DNA from 3 places in the Pseudomonas sp. CDFA 610 genome. Region 1 is predicted to be linked to each of the others. Evidence: predicted binding sites of a transcription regulator. Region 1 holds the regulator's gene; each other region holds the start of a gene.

The links. Region 1 encodes FliA, which starts transcription of late flagellar genes. Its sites were predicted from a motif close to CTAAAGTTTNNNNNNNNNNNGCCGNTAA; they were not measured.
Region 2: a site for FliA is predicted at 3,812-3,839, ahead of KDX39_RS07775 (methyl-accepting chemotaxis protein). Genes of this name have one in related genera too.
Region 3: a site for FliA is predicted at 1,866-1,893, ahead of motA (flagellar motor stator protein MotA). Genes of this name have one in related genera too.

The regions. Positions count from the first base shown of each region.
Region 1 is NZ_JAGTPM010000006.1:74,395-80,027, reverse strand. It holds gene KDX39_RS12565 (chemotaxis protein CheA) at 1-2,020, opposite strand, end outside; gene KDX39_RS12560 (protein phosphatase CheZ) at 2,054-2,839, opposite strand; gene KDX39_RS12555 (chemotaxis response regulator CheY) at 2,859-3,233, opposite strand; gene fliA (RNA polymerase sigma factor FliA) at 3,489-4,229, opposite strand; gene fleN (flagellar synthesis regulator FleN) at 4,226-5,059, opposite strand; gene flhF (flagellar biosynthesis protein FlhF) at 5,175-5,633, opposite strand, start outside.
Region 2 is NZ_JAGTPM010000003.1:496,197-501,829, forward strand. It holds partial or broken gene KDX39_RS26535 (methyl-accepting chemotaxis protein) at 1-137, shown strand, start outside; gene KDX39_RS07765 (GGDEF domain-containing protein) at 315-1,511, shown strand; gene KDX39_RS07770 (GNAT family N-acetyltransferase) at 1,606-2,043, shown strand; gene KDX39_RS07775 (methyl-accepting chemotaxis protein) at 2,087-3,727, opposite strand; gene KDX39_RS07780 (alkaline phosphatase family protein) at 4,008-5,633, shown strand, end outside.
Region 3 is NZ_JAGTPM010000004.1:461,666-467,298, reverse strand. It holds gene motB (flagellar motor protein MotB) at 1-944, opposite strand, end outside; gene motA (flagellar motor stator protein MotA) at 948-1,799, opposite strand; gene KDX39_RS09910 (HDOD domain-containing protein) at 2,007-3,542, shown strand; gene rhdA (thiosulfate sulfurtransferase) at 3,588-4,403, shown strand; gene asd (archaetidylserine decarboxylase) at 4,458-5,336, shown strand; gene KDX39_RS09895 (molecular chaperone) at 5,520-5,633, shown strand, end outside.

The DNA.
Region 1 (5,633 bases):
CCAGCCAGCGCTTGAGGTAGAACAAAGGCAAGGCCTTGTCACGCACGATCACCACTTCCTGACCATCTACGACGTTGGTGGTCGACAGGTCCAGGTGGAAGATCTCGTTGACGTTGACCAGCGGGAAGGCAAAAGCCTGATTGCCCAGCATGACCATCAGGGTCGGCATGATCGCCAGCGTCAGCGGAACCTTGATGACGATTTTCGAGCCCTGTCCCTTGGTCGAGTAGATGTTGATCGAGCCGTTGAGCTGGGAAATCTTGGTTTTGACCACGTCCATGCCCACGCCACGACCGGAGACATCGGAAATCTCGGTCTTGGTCGAGAAGCCCGGCGCAAAGATCAGGTTGTAGCAGTCGGTATCGCTGAGACGGTCCGCAGCATCCTTGTCCATGACACCGCGCTTGACGGCGATGGAGCGCAGCACGTTCGGGTCCATGCCCTTGCCGTCATCCGAGATGGACAACAGGATATGGTCGCCTTCCTGCTCTGCCGCCAGAATCACCTTGCCGCCGCGGGACTTGCCGGTGGCTTCGCGTTCTTCAGGGGTTTCGATACCGTGGTCGACCGCGTTGCGCACCAAGTGGACCAGCGGGTCGGCCAGTGCCTCGACAAGGTTTTTGTCCAGGTCGGTCTCTTCGCCCACCAATTCCAGATTGATCTCTTTCTTGAGCTGGCGAGCCAGGTCACGAACCAGACGCGGGAAGCGGCCGAAGACTTTCTTGATCGGCTGCATGCGGGTTTTCATCACTGCGGTCTGCAGGTCGGCGGTCACCACGTCCAGGTTCGAAACGGCCTTGGACATGGCTTCGTCGCCACTGTTAAGACCCAGGCGAACCAGGCGGTTACGCACCAGCACCAGTTCGCCGACCATGTTCATGATCTCGTCCAGGCGCGCAGTATCGACGCGCACCGTGGTTTCGGCCTCGGTCGCGACCGGCTTTTCGCCCGTCGGGGCGGGAGCACGAGCGGGTGCAGGGGCAGCAGCCTTGGCTGGCGCAGGTTCGGCCTTTGCAGCAGGGGCAGGCGCAGCAGCAGGCTTGGCAGCGGGGGCCGGGGCAGGCTTGGCAGCAGGTGCAGGCGCCTTGGCGACGACCGCGTCAGGCTCGAACTTGCCCTTGCCGTGCAGCTCGTCCAGCAGGCTTTCGAATTCGTGATCGGTGATTTCGTCGGAGGCCGCAGCCTGTGCCGTCGCTGGAGCCTTGGCCGCAACGGCCTCGACAGCCACCGGCGCAACGACAGCAGCGTCGAACGACCCTTTGCCATGCAGTTGATCCAGCAATGCTTCGAACTCGTCGTCAGTGATCTCGTCACTGGCCGGTGCGCTGCCGCCAGCCTTGGCCGCAGGGGCCGGTGCTGGAGCGGCATCGGCGGCAAACTTGCCCTTGCCGTGCAACTGATCGAGCAGGGATTCGAATTCCTGATCGGTGATCTCGTCGCTCGACGAGGCCTGAGCGGCCGGGGCCGCAGCAGGTGCTGCAATCGGCCCGGAGCCGTGCAGCGAATCGAGCAACTGTTCGAATTCATGGTCCGTGATGTCGTCGCCGCCAGCCGCCTCGGCAACCGGAGCAGCCGATTCGGCGACTTCAGCCACAGGTTCAGGCTCGGCAACTGCGACTTCGTCATTGGACTGTGGTTCAGCCAGACGGGACAACGCCGCCAGCAGCTCCGGCGTCGCAGGCGTCAGGTCAGTACGTTCGCGCACCTGGCCGAACATGCTGTTGACGGTGTCCAATGCTTCCAGGACCACGTCCATGAGCTCGGAATCAACGCGACGCTCACCCTTGCGAAGGATGTCGAACACGTTTTCGGCGATATGGCAGCACTCCACCAGCTCATGAAGCTGGAGGAAGCCGGCGCCCCCTTTTACAGTGTGAAAACCGCGAAAAATTGCATTGAGCAGATCAGCATCATCCGGTCGGCTTTCCAGCTCGACCAATTGCTCTGACAACTGCTCCAGAATTTCGCCGGCCTCTACCAGAAAATCCTGAAGGATTTCTTCATCGGCGCCGAAGCTCATGGGGGTGCTCCCTAAAATTAACCGTCAACAGACCTAGAAGCCGAGGCTCGATAGCAGATCGTCTACATCATCCTGTCCGGATACGACGTCTTCACGTTTATCGGCATGAATCTGCGGACCTTCACCCTTGGCGAGATGTTTTTTAGGATCTTTTTCCGCAAGGATGGATTCTTCGTCATGTTCGATACCCGCAAAGCGATCGACATGGCTGGCCATGAGCACCAGTTTGAGCAAATTGCCTTCCACTTCAGTGACTAACTGCGTGACACGCTTGATCACCTGACCGGTAAGGTCCTGGTAATCCTGGGCGAGCAGAATGTCATTGAGGTGAGCGGAAACCTCGTGAGTCTCCTTTTCGGTACGCGTCAGAAAACCATCGACCCGCTTGGCGAGATCGCGAAATTCCTCGGCACCGATTTCGCGGCGCATGAAACGTCCCCAGTCTTCGCTCAACGCCTTGGCGTCGGAACTCAGACCGTTCATGACCGGCGTGCTTTCCTCGACCAGGTCCATGGTGCGGTTGGCCGCATTTTCGGTCAGTCGCACGACGTAACCCAGACGCTCGGTGGCATCCGTGATCTGCGATACCTCTTCGGCCTGAGGCATGTGCGGATCGATCTGGAAGTTGACGATTGCACTGTGCAGCTCACGAGTCAGCTTGCCCACTTCCTGATAGAGGCCGCGGTCGCGTGTCTGGTTGAGCTCATGGATCAGTTGCACAGCTTCGCCGAAACGGCCTTTTTCAAGGCTGGTAACCAGTTCCTGCGCGTGTCTTTTCAGGGTCGACTCAAAGTCGGCCATCGAATCATTGTTATCCATAGCGCCCTCGCGGCATGCATCAGCTATTGACGCGTTCAAAGATCTTTTCGATCTTCTCTTTCAGCGCTTGAGCCGTGAATGGCTTGACCACGTAACCGTTAACACCGGCCTGTGCAGCTTCAATGATCTGCTCACGCTTGGCTTCGGCAGTGACCATCAGCACCGGCAGGCTCTTGAGGCGCTCGTCTTGACGGACCTGGCGCAACAGATCGATACCGGACATGCCAGGCATGTTCCAGTCCGTCACCAGAAAGTCAAAGGCACCGCTCTGCAACATCGGCAGCGCGGTCAGACCGTCATCCGCTTCCGATGTGTTGGTGAACCCCAGATCACGCAACAGGTTCTTGATGATCCGCCTCATCGTTGAGAAGTCATCAACGATGAGGATTTTCATGTTCTTGTCCAATTCGACCTCCAAGCAGTCTTTAACGCGTTCAGCACCTGAACACGCTGTTCACTCAATACTGGCACAGCACACCCCCGGCTGTACGAAACGACGACGGGCTTGGCAAAACGACAGGTACAGACCTGAACGAACAGCCCATCGAGGCACCGCCCGACAGGCTCCTGCCTTGTCTATCCTGTTACCACGTAACGCTCTGCACAGCCGGCTTGAAGTCACTGTGCGGACCAGGCCGCACCTTGACTGTCAACGCGCTCGCCACTCCCCCAAACGCCCTCGCAAACGAGCTGCGCACTGGCTGTGTAACTGACTGACCCGCGATTCGCTGACACCCAGGACCTCTCCGATTTCCTTGAGGTTCAGCTCTTCGTCGTAGTACAGCGCCAAGACCAGACGCTCACGCTCCGGCAGATTGGCAATCGCATCGGCCAGGGCTGCCTGGAAGCGCTCGTCTTCCAGGTCCCGTGACGGTTCAAGCGAACCGCTGGCACCGTCCTCGTGCAGCCCTTCGTGATCGCCGTCCTGAAGCAGGTCGTCGAAACTGAAGAGGCGGCTGCCCAAGGTATCATTCAAAATCCCGTAATAATCATCGAGACTCAACTGGAGTTCGGCAGCAACCTCGTGATCTTTAGCGTCACGTCCGGTTTTCGCTTCAATTGCGCGAATTGCGTCGCTTACCATGCGCGTATTGCGGTGGACCGAGCGAGGCGCCCAGTCCCCCTTGCGCACTTCGTCGAGCATGGCGCCACGAATACGGATACCCGCATAGGTCTCGAAACTCGCACCTTTGGTGGAGTCGTATTTGGTAGAGACTTCCAGCAGGCCGATCATGCCGGCCTGGATCAGGTCCTCGACCTGCACGCTGGCTGGCAAGCGGGCCAGCAAGTGATAGGCGATGCGCTTGACCAAGGGCGCATAACGCTCGATCAGCTCATACTGCGAATTCCGGGAAGCCTTGCTGTACATCTGGTAGCCGCTCGCTGTCATTGGACAGGCCCCGCACTGGTCTGGTGAACGAGTCGTTCAACGAAAAATTCAAGGTGACCCCTTGGATTGGCCGGCAACGGCCAGGTATCGACCTTTTGAGCAATGGCCTTGAATGCCAGCGCGCATTTGGAACGCGGGAAGGCTTCGTAGACGGCACGCTGTTTCTGTACGGCCTTGCGCACGCATTCGTCGTAAGGCACAGCCCCGACATACTGCAGCGCCACATCCAGAAAGCGGTCCGTGACCTTGGTCAGCTTGGCGAACAGATTGCGGCCTTCCTGCGGGCTCTGGGCCATGTTGGCCAGCACCCGGAAGCGATTCATGCCGTAGTCGCGGTTGAGCAACTTGATCAGTGCGTAGGCATCCGTGATGGACGTCGGCTCGTCGCAGACTACCAGCAAGACTTCCTGCGCGGCGCGTACGAAGCTGACCACCGATTCACCGATGCCTGCCGCCGTGTCGATCACCAGTACATCGAGGTTGTCGCCAATTTCACTGAACGCCTGGATCAGACCTGCGTGCTGGGCAGGCGACAGATGAACCATGCTCTGAGTGCCGGAAGCGGCAGGCACGATGCGAACGCCGCCCGGCCCCTGAAGAAGCACGTCGCGCAATTCGCAACGGCCTTCTATGACATCGGCGAGCGTGCGTTTGGGTGTCAGCCCAAGCAGAACATCGACATTGGCCAGACCCAGATCGGCGTCAAGAAGCATGACGCGTCGACCGAGTTCAGCCAGGGCCAGTGAAAGGTTCACTGACACGTTAGTCTTACCGACGCCACCTTTGCCGCCGGTCACCGCAATAACCTGTACGGGATGCATGCTGCCCATGTTATTTCTTTACCTTGTCTTGCGTAGACCGAAGCCACATTGGGGGCTGCACGTTCGCGAACGAACAATGCCTGGCAGACCATCGATGCAGGGACATTCCAATAGTCTCCATCACTTAACCTACCCTTTTGCCAGGTGAGTGATAGAGGTCGGCAAACATATCAGCCATCGCTTCTTCGCTAGGCTCATCCTGCATTTGCACGCTGACCGCACGGCTCACCAGTTGGTGACGACGCGGAATGTGCAAATCGTCAGGAATCCGTGGTCCGTCCGTGAGGTAGGCCACCGGCAATTCGTGACTGATCGCCAGGCTAAGAACTTCACCCAGGCTGGCGGTTTCATCCAGCTTGGTCAGAATGCATCCGGCCAGGCCACAACGCTTGTAACTGTGATAAGCCGCTGTCAGTACCTGCTTCTGGCTGGTTGTGGCCAGTACCAGGTAGTTACGCGATTTGATGCCGCGACCTGCCAGGCTTTCCAGTTGCATGCGCAACGCAGGATCACTGGCTTGCAGTCCGGCAGTGTCGATAAGGACCACACGCTTGCGCAGCAGAGGCTCGAGAGCCTGTGCCAG
Region 2 (5,633 bases), on a different contig from region 1:
ACGTCAGCCGCATTCACGATTCAACCGTCAAGTCCGCCAGTGGATCGCTGCAGGTCGCGTCCGCCAGCAGGGAGCTGGAACAGTTGGCAGATCGACTTGCACAAAAGGTTGCCATTTTCAAAGTCGGCGGCGCCTGATGGTTTATGCTGTGACATAACGCATTAGCCTGAGCTGACGTTGAGCATGACGTCAGCCTGGTGAATCACGGGAATGCACATTTATTTTTATTTATCTGCACCCCACGCCACCAATGGTGGCACTAAGACATCTCGAGCACTGTCCTAATGGATTCGATGTGATGAACCCGGTGCCGCATGCTCACTCCCGCCCTTGATCGCCCAACCCAGGAAGACTCGCAGACGCTTGTCGAGGTTGAGCGGACCATTGCCTCGGGAGTTCGCACACTGCGGTTCAGCCGTGAACTCGAACGACGTTACGAAGCGGACACCCAGCAACAGCGACGTCGATTCATTACGGCAGTCGGCATTGGCGGCGGACTGATCTACAACCTGTACCTGCTCAGCGACTGGCTGATGTTGCGTGACATGTTTTTCTACGTCGCGATCGGTCGGCTGTGTGTCATTACCCCGATGTTCATCGCTTTGCTTTTATTGATTCAGCGCATGACGTCTCGCCGGGCGCTGGAAACAACCGCGGCAGTCGGCACTGTGTTGTCCTCGCTGATGCCGATGGTGGTCATGACCTACAGCGAGAGTCCGCACCAGCTCCACTACCAACTGGGGATGCTGCTGGTCATGGTCTATTGCACCATGATCCAGCAACTGCCGTTTCGCTATGCCACCGTGGCGACGCTGAGCATGCTGGCCATTCAACTGGTCACAACCTATCTGGCAGGTTTTGCGGATTTCCTGACCTGGCAGGCCAATGCCTTGCTATTCGTGTGTACCGTTGCGTTGCTGCTGATGGCCTCCTACTTTCTGGAGCGAGGCGTCCGTCTGAGCTACCTGTTTGCCCTGCGCGGACGGCTGCTGCATGTTCAGTTAATGGAAGTTGCGCGCACCGATGCGCTGACCCGGCTGTTCAATCGAAGGTACCTGGACGAACTGGTGAGCTCAATCTGGGAGCGCTCCAGAGAGACGCCAACGAACGTAGCGTTCATTCTGCTGGATATCGATCACTTCAAATCCTACAACGATAACTATGGCCATCCTCAGGGTGACAGTTGCCTGAAGCTGATGAGCCAAGTGATTCAGCAGAATGCCCAGCAACATGGCGCCGTGGCGTTTCGTTATGGCGGCGAAGAGATTCTGATCCTGATGGTCAACACCGATGCCAGCCAGGCCAAGGCACTTGCCGAGATCATGAAAGCTGCACTGGCTACGCTCAAGTTGCCGCATCCGGCTCAGGGCGAAGGCGCGCTGGTCACCATCAGCCTGGGTGTCGCCGCGGCCATAGCCCCCATGGCCACGGCCGACCAACTGATCAATGCCGCCGATGTTGCGCTGTACGCGGCCAAACATGCCGGTCGTAACTGTATCCGCTCAGCCTGATACTCAATCGTAGGCATGAACTTGTCCTGAGCTTTACCCCGGTCAACCGGCGCTCTACTCTGCCGATTTGCAATCAACGGCCGGGAGTCAGCGTATGAGCGTGCACATCGAAGTCAAAAACGATCCTACGGAAGAAGATCGCCTGGCCATTCTCGAGCCCTTGAGGCGCTATAACGCCGAACAGGCCGGTGACGGGCAATCCGAGAAGGTAGCGCTGCTGGTGAGGGATGAGGAAACAGGAGACATCATTGGCGGTTTGCACGCCCGTGTCTTTTATCGCTGGCTCTTCATCGAACTGCTGGTCGTGCCCGAACAGACCCGGGGCCAGGGAACAGGCTCGCGCCTGATGCAGATGGCCGAAGACTTGGCCATCGAGAAAGGCTGCGTCGGGATGTGGCTGGATACTTTCGACTTCCAGGCCCCGGACTTTTATCGCAATCACGGTTTCAGCGAGTTTGCGCAGATCGACGACTACCCGCCCGGCCACAAGCGCTTCTTCTTTCAAAAGCGCCTTAACATGCAAGCCGATTGAAAGAGGGGCTCAGCGTCGTGCAACGCTGGCCCCTTATCAAGAATCAGACCTTGAACTTGCCTACCAGATTATTGAACGAAATCGCCAGACGCGACAGTTCCTGGCTCGACGCGCTGGTCTGATTGGCACCTGCAGCGGTCTGGGTGGACAGGTCCTGAATGTTGATCAGGTTACGGTCCACTTCACGCGCAACGTGGGATTGTTCTTCCGACGCCGTGGCAATCAACATGTTGCGGTCGTTGATTTCAGCGATGCTCTGGGCGATGCGTTCCAGCGATTGGCCTGTGGCCTGGGCCAGTGACTGAGTGTTGCTGGCCAGCGTACGACTGTTGCCCATCGCACGAACCGCCTGATCAGCGCTGCTCTGTACGCTGCCGATCATCGCCTCGATCTCGCCGGTGGATGCCTGTGTACGGGCCGCAAGAGCACGTACTTCATCGGCTACCACGGCAAAACCACGGCCCTGCTCACCCGCACGGGCCGCTTCAATGGCGGCGTTGAGCGCCAGCAGGTTGGTCTGTTCGGCAATACCGCGAATCACGTCCAGCACCTGACCGATTTCGCGAACGCGTCCAGCGAGCTCTTCGACCATTACAGTGGAGCTGCTGATTTCGGTGCTGACCGTGTTGATCGCGTTCACGGCTTCGCGAGCCTGATCGCGACCGGTCGCCGCCTCGGTGCTGGTCAGCCTGGATGCATCGGAAGTGGAGATGGCATTGCGCGCCACTTCCTCGACCGCTGCCGTCATTTCCGTGACTGCGGTAGCCGCCAGTTGAATCTCGTCATTCTGACGCGTCAGGCCGCGGCTGCTTTCTTCTGTTACTGCGTTCAATTCCTCGGCGGCAGAGGCGAGCTGGTCGGCAGCGCTGGAAATTTGCCCGATGGTGTTCTTGAGGCTGTTTTGCATCTCACCGAGCGCAGACAGCATCAGTCCGGCCTCGTCACGATGCAGGCTGACAATTGGCTGTGTCAGGTCGCCGCTTGCAATGCGCTGGGCATTGACCAGAGCGGACGCAATCGGTCGGCTGATGACGCGGCTGATAAACAGACCGAGCAGGAACGCAGCCACGAACGCCACGCCGATACCGATATACAGGTTGAGCTTGGCAGCAGACTCGGTCTTGCCGGCAGCGACTGCGCCCTCGCCCGTTTGCCGGGCGTTGGAATCCACCATGATGTTCAGTTCGTTCATGATCTTGACGTAGATGCCACGAACCTCTCCGTCCACCAGCGTTCTTGCCGCACCGACATCGCCAGCCAATGCAACGCTGACGGCTCGATCAATCGCAGCCTGATACGCAGGCCAGTCCTTATCCATGAGATCGCCAGCAGCACGCTCATCATCTTCAAGCGGCGTCGCGCGATAAGTGGCGTACGCTTTTTCTGCCTGGACACGGTTTTCACGCAAGTTGGCAACAACCTGATCTTTCGCACTTTGAGGTGCGTCGGCGGCCACTGCCGACAGCAGACGGTAGAGATCACGGTTCTGAGCGATGGCATTGGCCTTGGTCTCACTGGTCTTGGCGACCGAGACCAGGTTATTGGAGAACGTGAGTTTGAGGCTGTTCGAAAGGTCGCCGATACCCTGGCTGCCGATGATGCCTACCACGAGCGTGATGAGCGCACAGAGTGCAAACGAGATGAACAGCTTGGTGGACAGTTTGGCGTTGTAGAACCAGTTCATGACAGGATCCTTGGTCGAGAAAGCTGGGGGAAGCTCCATTACAGACGCGTGCATGCGTCGACGTGAACCTCCTTGCAACAGGCTCTATCGGCAATGTGCGAGACCACTGGAGAGTGTGAGCGACAGTTTTCTTAGAAACGTCAGATTTTTCTGACCAAATACCCTGCACGTGCGGATCTTTGAAACATGCTGACAGCAATGCGGTTTTGTGTAACAGGAACTTTCCACCTGCGCTGCGTTACTATTTCCAGCCACTGTTCAGCCAGAGCCCGACCCCAGGATGCCCCCCTCGCTCACCTCACAGCATGATTCGTTACCCGCCGTTCTTGCCGGTCCGCTGCTGCGTCGACAGGAAGCCGATCGTCTGGTGTTATGGCTGGTGGGCTCGCGTCCCTTGCCGCTGACATTGCGTCTGCGGGTTGATGGGCTGGCGGATTCGGCGTTTACGGACTATCCGCTTGATGACCGGCAATGCCAGGTCATCGCGATAGGCAAACGTGCGTTCATCCATCTGATCGACGTGCGTCTGGGCAGCGAATTGCCGAAAGACCGGCTGATCGACTATGACCTGTGTATAAACGACGAGCAGACCGGTATTGCCGACTGGGCGCCCCATCTGCTGTACAGCGGCGCCAGCCACCCCAACTTCGTGGTGCGCAGCAAGATCGACCACATACTCCACGGCTCGTGCCGCAAGCCGCATCATGGCTCTGTCGATGGGCTGTTATGTGTCGATCAGTTGCTGGCTGACACACTTGATCCACTGCAGCGTCCGGCCTTGCTGATGATGAGCGGCGATCAGGTCTACGCCGACGACGTCGCAGGCCCCATGCTGCGTGGGGTCCATTCGCTGATCGACCGCCTCGGGCTGTTCGACGAGAGACTGGAAGGTGCCGTAGTCGACGACAGCCAGAGTCTGTATGACCATCCGGCCAGCTATTACCAGCGCGCCGACCTGCTGCCTGCACTGAAAAGTAACGACACCTTGCGTGACCGCTTCTTCGGCGGCACCAGCAAACCGGTGTTCACCAGTGCCACTGCAGACAACCATCTGGTGACGCTGGCGGAAGTCATGGCGATGTACCTGCTGGTCTGGTCACCGGTCCCGTGGTCCCTCGTCACACCGGACATGCCGCAACTCGATGCGCAAGAGTCCGAGCGTTACGCACGGGAACAGGTGGTGATCGATGACTTCAGGGCCGGGCTGGGTAATGTCGCCAGAGCCATGGCGCATCTACCCTGCATGATGATGTTCGATGACCACGACATTACGGACGACTGGAACCTGTCGGCAAACTGGGAAGAGACCGCCTACGGCCATCCGTTCTCGAAACGCATCATCGGCAATGCTTTGGTGGCCTACCTGCTCTGTCAGGGCTGGGGCAACAACCCTGATGCGCTGAACGAACTTGTCGCGCAGGCACGGGCCTTGAGCGATGATACCGTCAGCCGTGACAACCAGTTGAACAGCGGGACCCAGGACGCGCTGATCGATCAGTTGCTGAAATTCCAGCAATGGCATTACGTGTTACCCACGAGTCCGGCGCTGGTGGTCCTGGACACCCGGACGCGTCGCTGGCGCAGTCAGTCGAACTTCAACCACCCTTCCGGCCTGATGGACTGGGAAGCACTCTGCGAATTGCAGCAGGAGCTGATCGATCACAAATCAGCCATCATTGTTTCTCCGGCACCGATCTTCGGGGTGAAGCTGATCGAGGCAATCCAGCGCGTATTCAGTTGGTGCGGCTATCCGCTTCTGGTGGATGCGGAAAACTGGATGGCGCATCGCGGCGCAGCGCAGGTGATCCTGAACATCTTTCGGCACTCCCGAACGCCGGGCAATTACGTGATTCTGTCGGGGGATGTTCACTACTCGTTCGTCTACGAAATCCTGATCCGGCACCGC
Region 3 (5,633 bases), on a different contig from region 1:
GGATCGACCGGCGCAGGGGCTGTCGAAGCGCCTGGCGCTGCTCCGGGTGCGGCTGGCGCAGTCGGTGCCGGAGACGTTTGCGGTGCGCCACCCGTGTTCTGCGAACCCTCGATACGCGCCTGGGCCTTTTTGGTCAGCACGACGATATCGATACGCCGGTTAACCGGATTGGTCGGATTCTGAGGGTCATACAGCGCAGAGGAAGCATGACCGACCACGCGAGCTACCTGCGGCTCTGGATAGCCGCCTGCAACCAGCGCGCGACGTGCCGCGTTGGCACGGTTGGCCGACAGTTCCCAGTTGCCGAATCCACCATTGCCTACAAACGGAGTGGCATCGGTATGCCCGCTGATGCTGATCTTGTTGGGCACGCTTTTGATGGTGTCGGCCATTGCCAGCAGAATGTCCTCGAAGTAAGGCTTCAGGCGCGCACTGCCGGAGTCGAACATCGGGCGGTTATCGGCATCCATGATCTGGATGCGCAGACCGTCCTGCGTGATCTCGAACAGAATCTGGTCCTTGAATTTCTGCAACTGCGGATTCTCTTCGACCTTGTTCTGCAATTCCTGCAGAAGCATTTCGAGACGTTCCTGCTCGACTTCCTCAGCCTTGGATTCCGAAGTCTCGGACTCAATAGGCACTGTATCCGGCGAGGGCGTGGTCTTCACTTCCGGGTTGAGCGTCTGGTTGGGCGACATTTCAGGTGAGCCACCCAGATCGATCACATAGGGCGAACCGCTGTCGGAAAACCCGACCGGATCCTTGAAGTAACCGGCCACGGCAATCAACTGCTCGGGCGTGGCGGACGACATCAGCCACAGCACCAGGAAAAACGCCATCATTGCCGTCGCGAAGTCGGCAAAGGCGATTTTCCAGGCGCCGCCGTGGTGCCCTCCACCGAAGCGCTTGACGCGCTTGATGATTATCGGCTGATTATTTTCCATGGCTTAGCGACCGCGAACCGCTTGTTCCAGCTCACTGAAGCTGGGGCGATGCAGCGGATACAGAACCTTGCGGCCGAACTCGACAGCCAGCGAAGGCGGCATGCCAGAGGCCGAGGCTACCAGAGAAGCCTTGATGCATTCGTAGACGTTCATTTCTTCCTTGGCATCGTGAGCCAGGGAAGTTGCCAGCGGACCGAAGAAACCGTAGGCCGCGAGAATACCGAAGAAGGTACCTACCAGTGCTGCACCTACGTGCATGCCGATGGCCGCCTTGTCGCCCGAACCCAGAGACGCCATGGTCACCACGATACCCAGTACCGCCGCGACAATACCGAAACCGGGCATGCCGTCGGCAATACCGGTGATGGCGTGCGATGGATGCTCGAGCTCTTCCTTCATGCTCAGCAGCTCCATGTCGAACAGGCCTTCCAGCTCGTGGGGAGCCATGTTGCCCGAGGACATGATGCGCAGGTAATCACAGATGTACGCCGTCATGCGTTCATCTTTCAATACACCCGGATACTTGGCGAAGATGGGGCTTGAGGCCGGCTCTTCGATATCGCCTTCAATCGCCATCATGCCTTCGCGACGGCTCTTGTTGAGGATCTCGTAAACCAGCCCCAGCACTTCAAGGTAATAAGCGTGAGTGAAGCGCGTGCCGAACATCTTCAGCGACTTTTTGAACACGTGCATGGTCATGTGGCCGGGGTTGGCCTGCAAAAATGCACCCAGCGCTGCGCCACCGATGATCAACACCTCATAGGGCTGAAACAGGGCCATGATCTTGCCGTGAGACAGGACGTATCCGCCGAGGACACTCGCGAAAACGACAATGATGCCGATAATTTTAGCCATAGGAGAAAATACTTTACTGAGTCGGGTTCAGGGACAGTCCGGAAGTTCTTGAAACTCTTCTTCTCCTTATCGGCCTAACTGGGCCAGACTATAGGCAGTTCTTGCTAAAAAACCAGTTCGGCCCGGAATCGCGGGACCCAAAATGGCTGTTGCGCCCCAGAACGCTGGCAGCCTCCCAGCTCGAAAATCAGCTGCACAGGGCATCGAATGTCGACAACGCATGTTTCACATCCGCCGGTTCCAAAGACGCTTGAATCCTGGGTCAGACTGCTCGATGGCGTCGCGCTGCCAGTGCCTGCGGCCAACCACGACCGGGTTCGTGCGGCACTCAACGACAGTCGGCGCTCGCTGCGTGAAATTGCGGAAATGATGCAGGAAAGTCCTGCGCTGGTGCTCAGCGTGATGCGCGAAGCCAATCACCACACGCATGGCATCACCGAACAGGCCGAAAGCCTGGAAATCGCGATCAACCGGCTGGGTCTGGCGCGTACGGAAGTGCTGCTGGGGCGTTTGCCCGCCAAGCCGCCTGAAGAGATTCCGGCCGCTTTCCGCCAGTTGATCCTTATCAGCCAACACGCCACGCAGCAGGCCAACGGCCTGTTCGCCAGCCGTCTGGCGCGGCTGTGGCAAGACATTCATCTGGGCAGCCTGCTGTTCCTGGCGCCGCTTTGGCCGATGGCGCTTGCGTATCCCAAGCTGCTCGAAGAACTCGAACTTCGCGTCATTCATAAAGGCCATTCCAGCATCGCCGTCGAGAAGGAGCTGTTCGGCGTCAATCTGCTGGAACTGGGCTTGGCACTGGCCGAGTTCTGGCGCCTGCCGGTCTGGGTGACCCGCGGTTACAAACTGCTGCTCAGCGAGCGGCGTGATCTGGTCAAGGTGCTGCGCATCGCACGCGAAGATCAGGATCCGCTGCTGCAACAGCAAATGATGGATGCCGACCCCAACCTGCGCCGCTGGCTCAACCAGCCCGCCAACACCGTGCTGCTGGGTAACGGACTGGCGCTGGCAGCGCAGCATGCGTGGAACAGCCCACACTGCCTGCGCTGGGAACGACTCACCAGCCTTTACCTGCAGCAGCCGTTGAGCGATGTACAGCAGCAGGCCCACCAGAATGCCGCCAGCAGCGCACGCCATCACAGCGAAAAGGATCTATGGCACCCGGCCGAATCCCTGATCTGGCCGTGGGATGCACGACGCGTAAGACGCGATAACGAACCTGCGCCGCCGCCCTCGGCTGACGCTCTGCAGCTCTGGCGCAAGCAATGCGCCGAACTGCTGCAGGACCCGACGCCGTTCATCAATGCCATGCACCTGACCACCTCTGCCCGAGAAGCGCTTGTCGCCTGTGGCATGCAGCGGGTCATGCTGCTGATGATGGACAAGACCGGAACGGCGCTGCGCGTGCATCAGTCTGCCGGACTGCCGCCCGAGGCTGCAGCGATGCAGTTGTTTATAAAGGAAAGCACAGTCCTGCAACGCCTTCTGACCCAGCCAACCCAACTGCGCATGACGCCTGCCAATATCGCCCAGTTTTCCGCCCTGTTGCCTGCACCGCTCAAAGCGCTGTTCAGCGGTCAGCATTGGCTGATTCGCTCACTGAGCAGCAACGGCAAAGTCATGATGCTGGTGATAGCTGATCAGGGCGGCGGCACACTGTCAGAAATTTCCGTTCAGGCATTCGGAAAAACCGCGCAATGCATTGAGCGCGCGCTCGGTGTCTTTAGTCATCGCAAAGCCTGAGGCCTGGCGTACAATTCGCATCTTTCTTTTCATCGGAGGCTGCAAATGTCCGTATTCGCTGGCTTACCGTTGGTCATCGAGCCCAACGATCTGCTTGAGCGCCTTGAGGCCCCGGAACTGATCCTGGTGGATCTGACCAGCAGCGCTCGCTACGACGCCGGGCACATTCCTGGCGCTCATTTCGTTGATCCCAAGCGCACTCAACTTGGCCAGCCACCTGCGCCCGGCCTGTTGCCTGCACATTCGGACCTTGAAAAGCTGTTTGGCGAGCTGGGCCATAACCCTGATGCTGTCTATGTCGTCTATGACGATGAAGGCGGCGGGTGGGCCGGGCGCTTCATCTGGTTGCTGGACGTGATCGGCCATCATCGCTACCACTACCTGGATGGCGGCCTGCTGGCCTGGGAAGCTCAGTCACTGCCGCTGAACCGTGATACTCCGACAGCCGCTGGCGGTACGGTGACTCTTAAGCTGCACGACGAGCCGACGGCAACTCGCGAATACCTGCAAAGCCGACTGGGTGCTGCGGACCTGGCTGTTTGGGATGCACGGGGACCCACCGAATACTCGGGCGAGAAAGTGCTGGCGGCCAAGGCCGGACACGTACCGGGCGCCGTTAACTTCGAATGGACGGCTGGCATGGACAAGGCACGCCATCTGCGCATTCGCGATGACATGCCACAGATTCTGCAGGACCTGGGCATCACGGCCGACAAGGAAGTGATCACCCATTGTCAGACTCACCATCGTTCCGGCTTCACCTATCTGGTGGCCAAGGCGCTGGGCTATCCCAGGGTCAAGGCATATGCCGGCTCATGGGGCGAATGGGGCAACCACCCGGACACGCCTGTCGAAAAATGACCAAGGCCGGGCTCAACCTTTTGAGTCCCGCCCGTTTCCTTATCAAGTTCAGGAATATCAATGAAAGATCGTTTGTTTATCCTCAGTCAGTACCTGTTGCCGCATCACCTGCTGTCCCGTATCGCTGGCCTGGTTGCCGAATGCCGCGTCACCTGGTTCAAGAACGCCTTCACCGCCTGGTTCGTTCGCCGCTATCAGGTCGACATGTCGCAGGCGCTGGTCGAAGACCTGACCGCCTACGAGCACTTCAATGCCTTCTTCACTCGCGCACTGAAGGCCGATGCGCGCCCGCTGGACAACACGCCGGGCGCAGTGCTTTCACCTGCCGACGGCACCATCAGTCAGATGGGTTCGATCGATCATGGCCGTATCTTTCAGGCCAAGGGTCACAGCTTCAGCGTGCTTGAACTGCTGGGCGGCGATCCAAAACTGTCCGCACCGTTCATGGGCGGCGAGTTCGCCACTGTTTATCTGTCGCCGAAGGATTACCATCGCGTCCACATGCCTCTGGCCGGCACGCTGCGCGAAATGGTCTATGTGCCTGGCCGTATTTTCTCGGTCAACCAGACCACGGCTGAAAATGTTCCGGAATTGTTTGCCCGCAATGAGCGCGTTGTCTGCCTGTTCGACACGGAGCTGGGCCCGATGGCTGTCGTTCTGGTGGGCGCGATGATCGTGGCCTCGGTCGAAACGGTCTGGGCCGGACTGGTCACGCCACCCAAGCGCGAACTGAAGACGTTCAGCTACGACGAAGCCGCACGCGCGCCAATCCATCTGGAGAAAGGCGCAGAGATGGGTCGCTTCAAACTGGGCTCCACGGCCATCGTGCTGTTCGGACCTAACCAGGTTAAATGGGCCGAGCAGTTGAGCGCGCTCTCCAAAGTCCAGATGGGGCAGGCACTCGGCGCTGCGAAGCCAATTGCCGAGGCTTGATGGCCTCAGGCCATAATAGCTGCGTGGTTGCACCGATACTGGTAGAGTTACAGCATCGGTGCGTAAGGATACGTTGCACTTTTTCAGTGGCACAGGGTCCACATCTTCCTACCGAAGGATGTGGCCCATTGCCAGCATGGAGTCGCCGTCCAGGCCAGAGAGTCGTTGGAGTTCGCCTGTCACATGAGTAATTTGAGCCTTCCTCTGCTGTTGCGTGCACCCACGCCAACGCAGTCGAGCCTGTCATTCAGTGAGCCCACGCCCCGCGATCTCAAACGCTGGATCTCCCGACTGCCC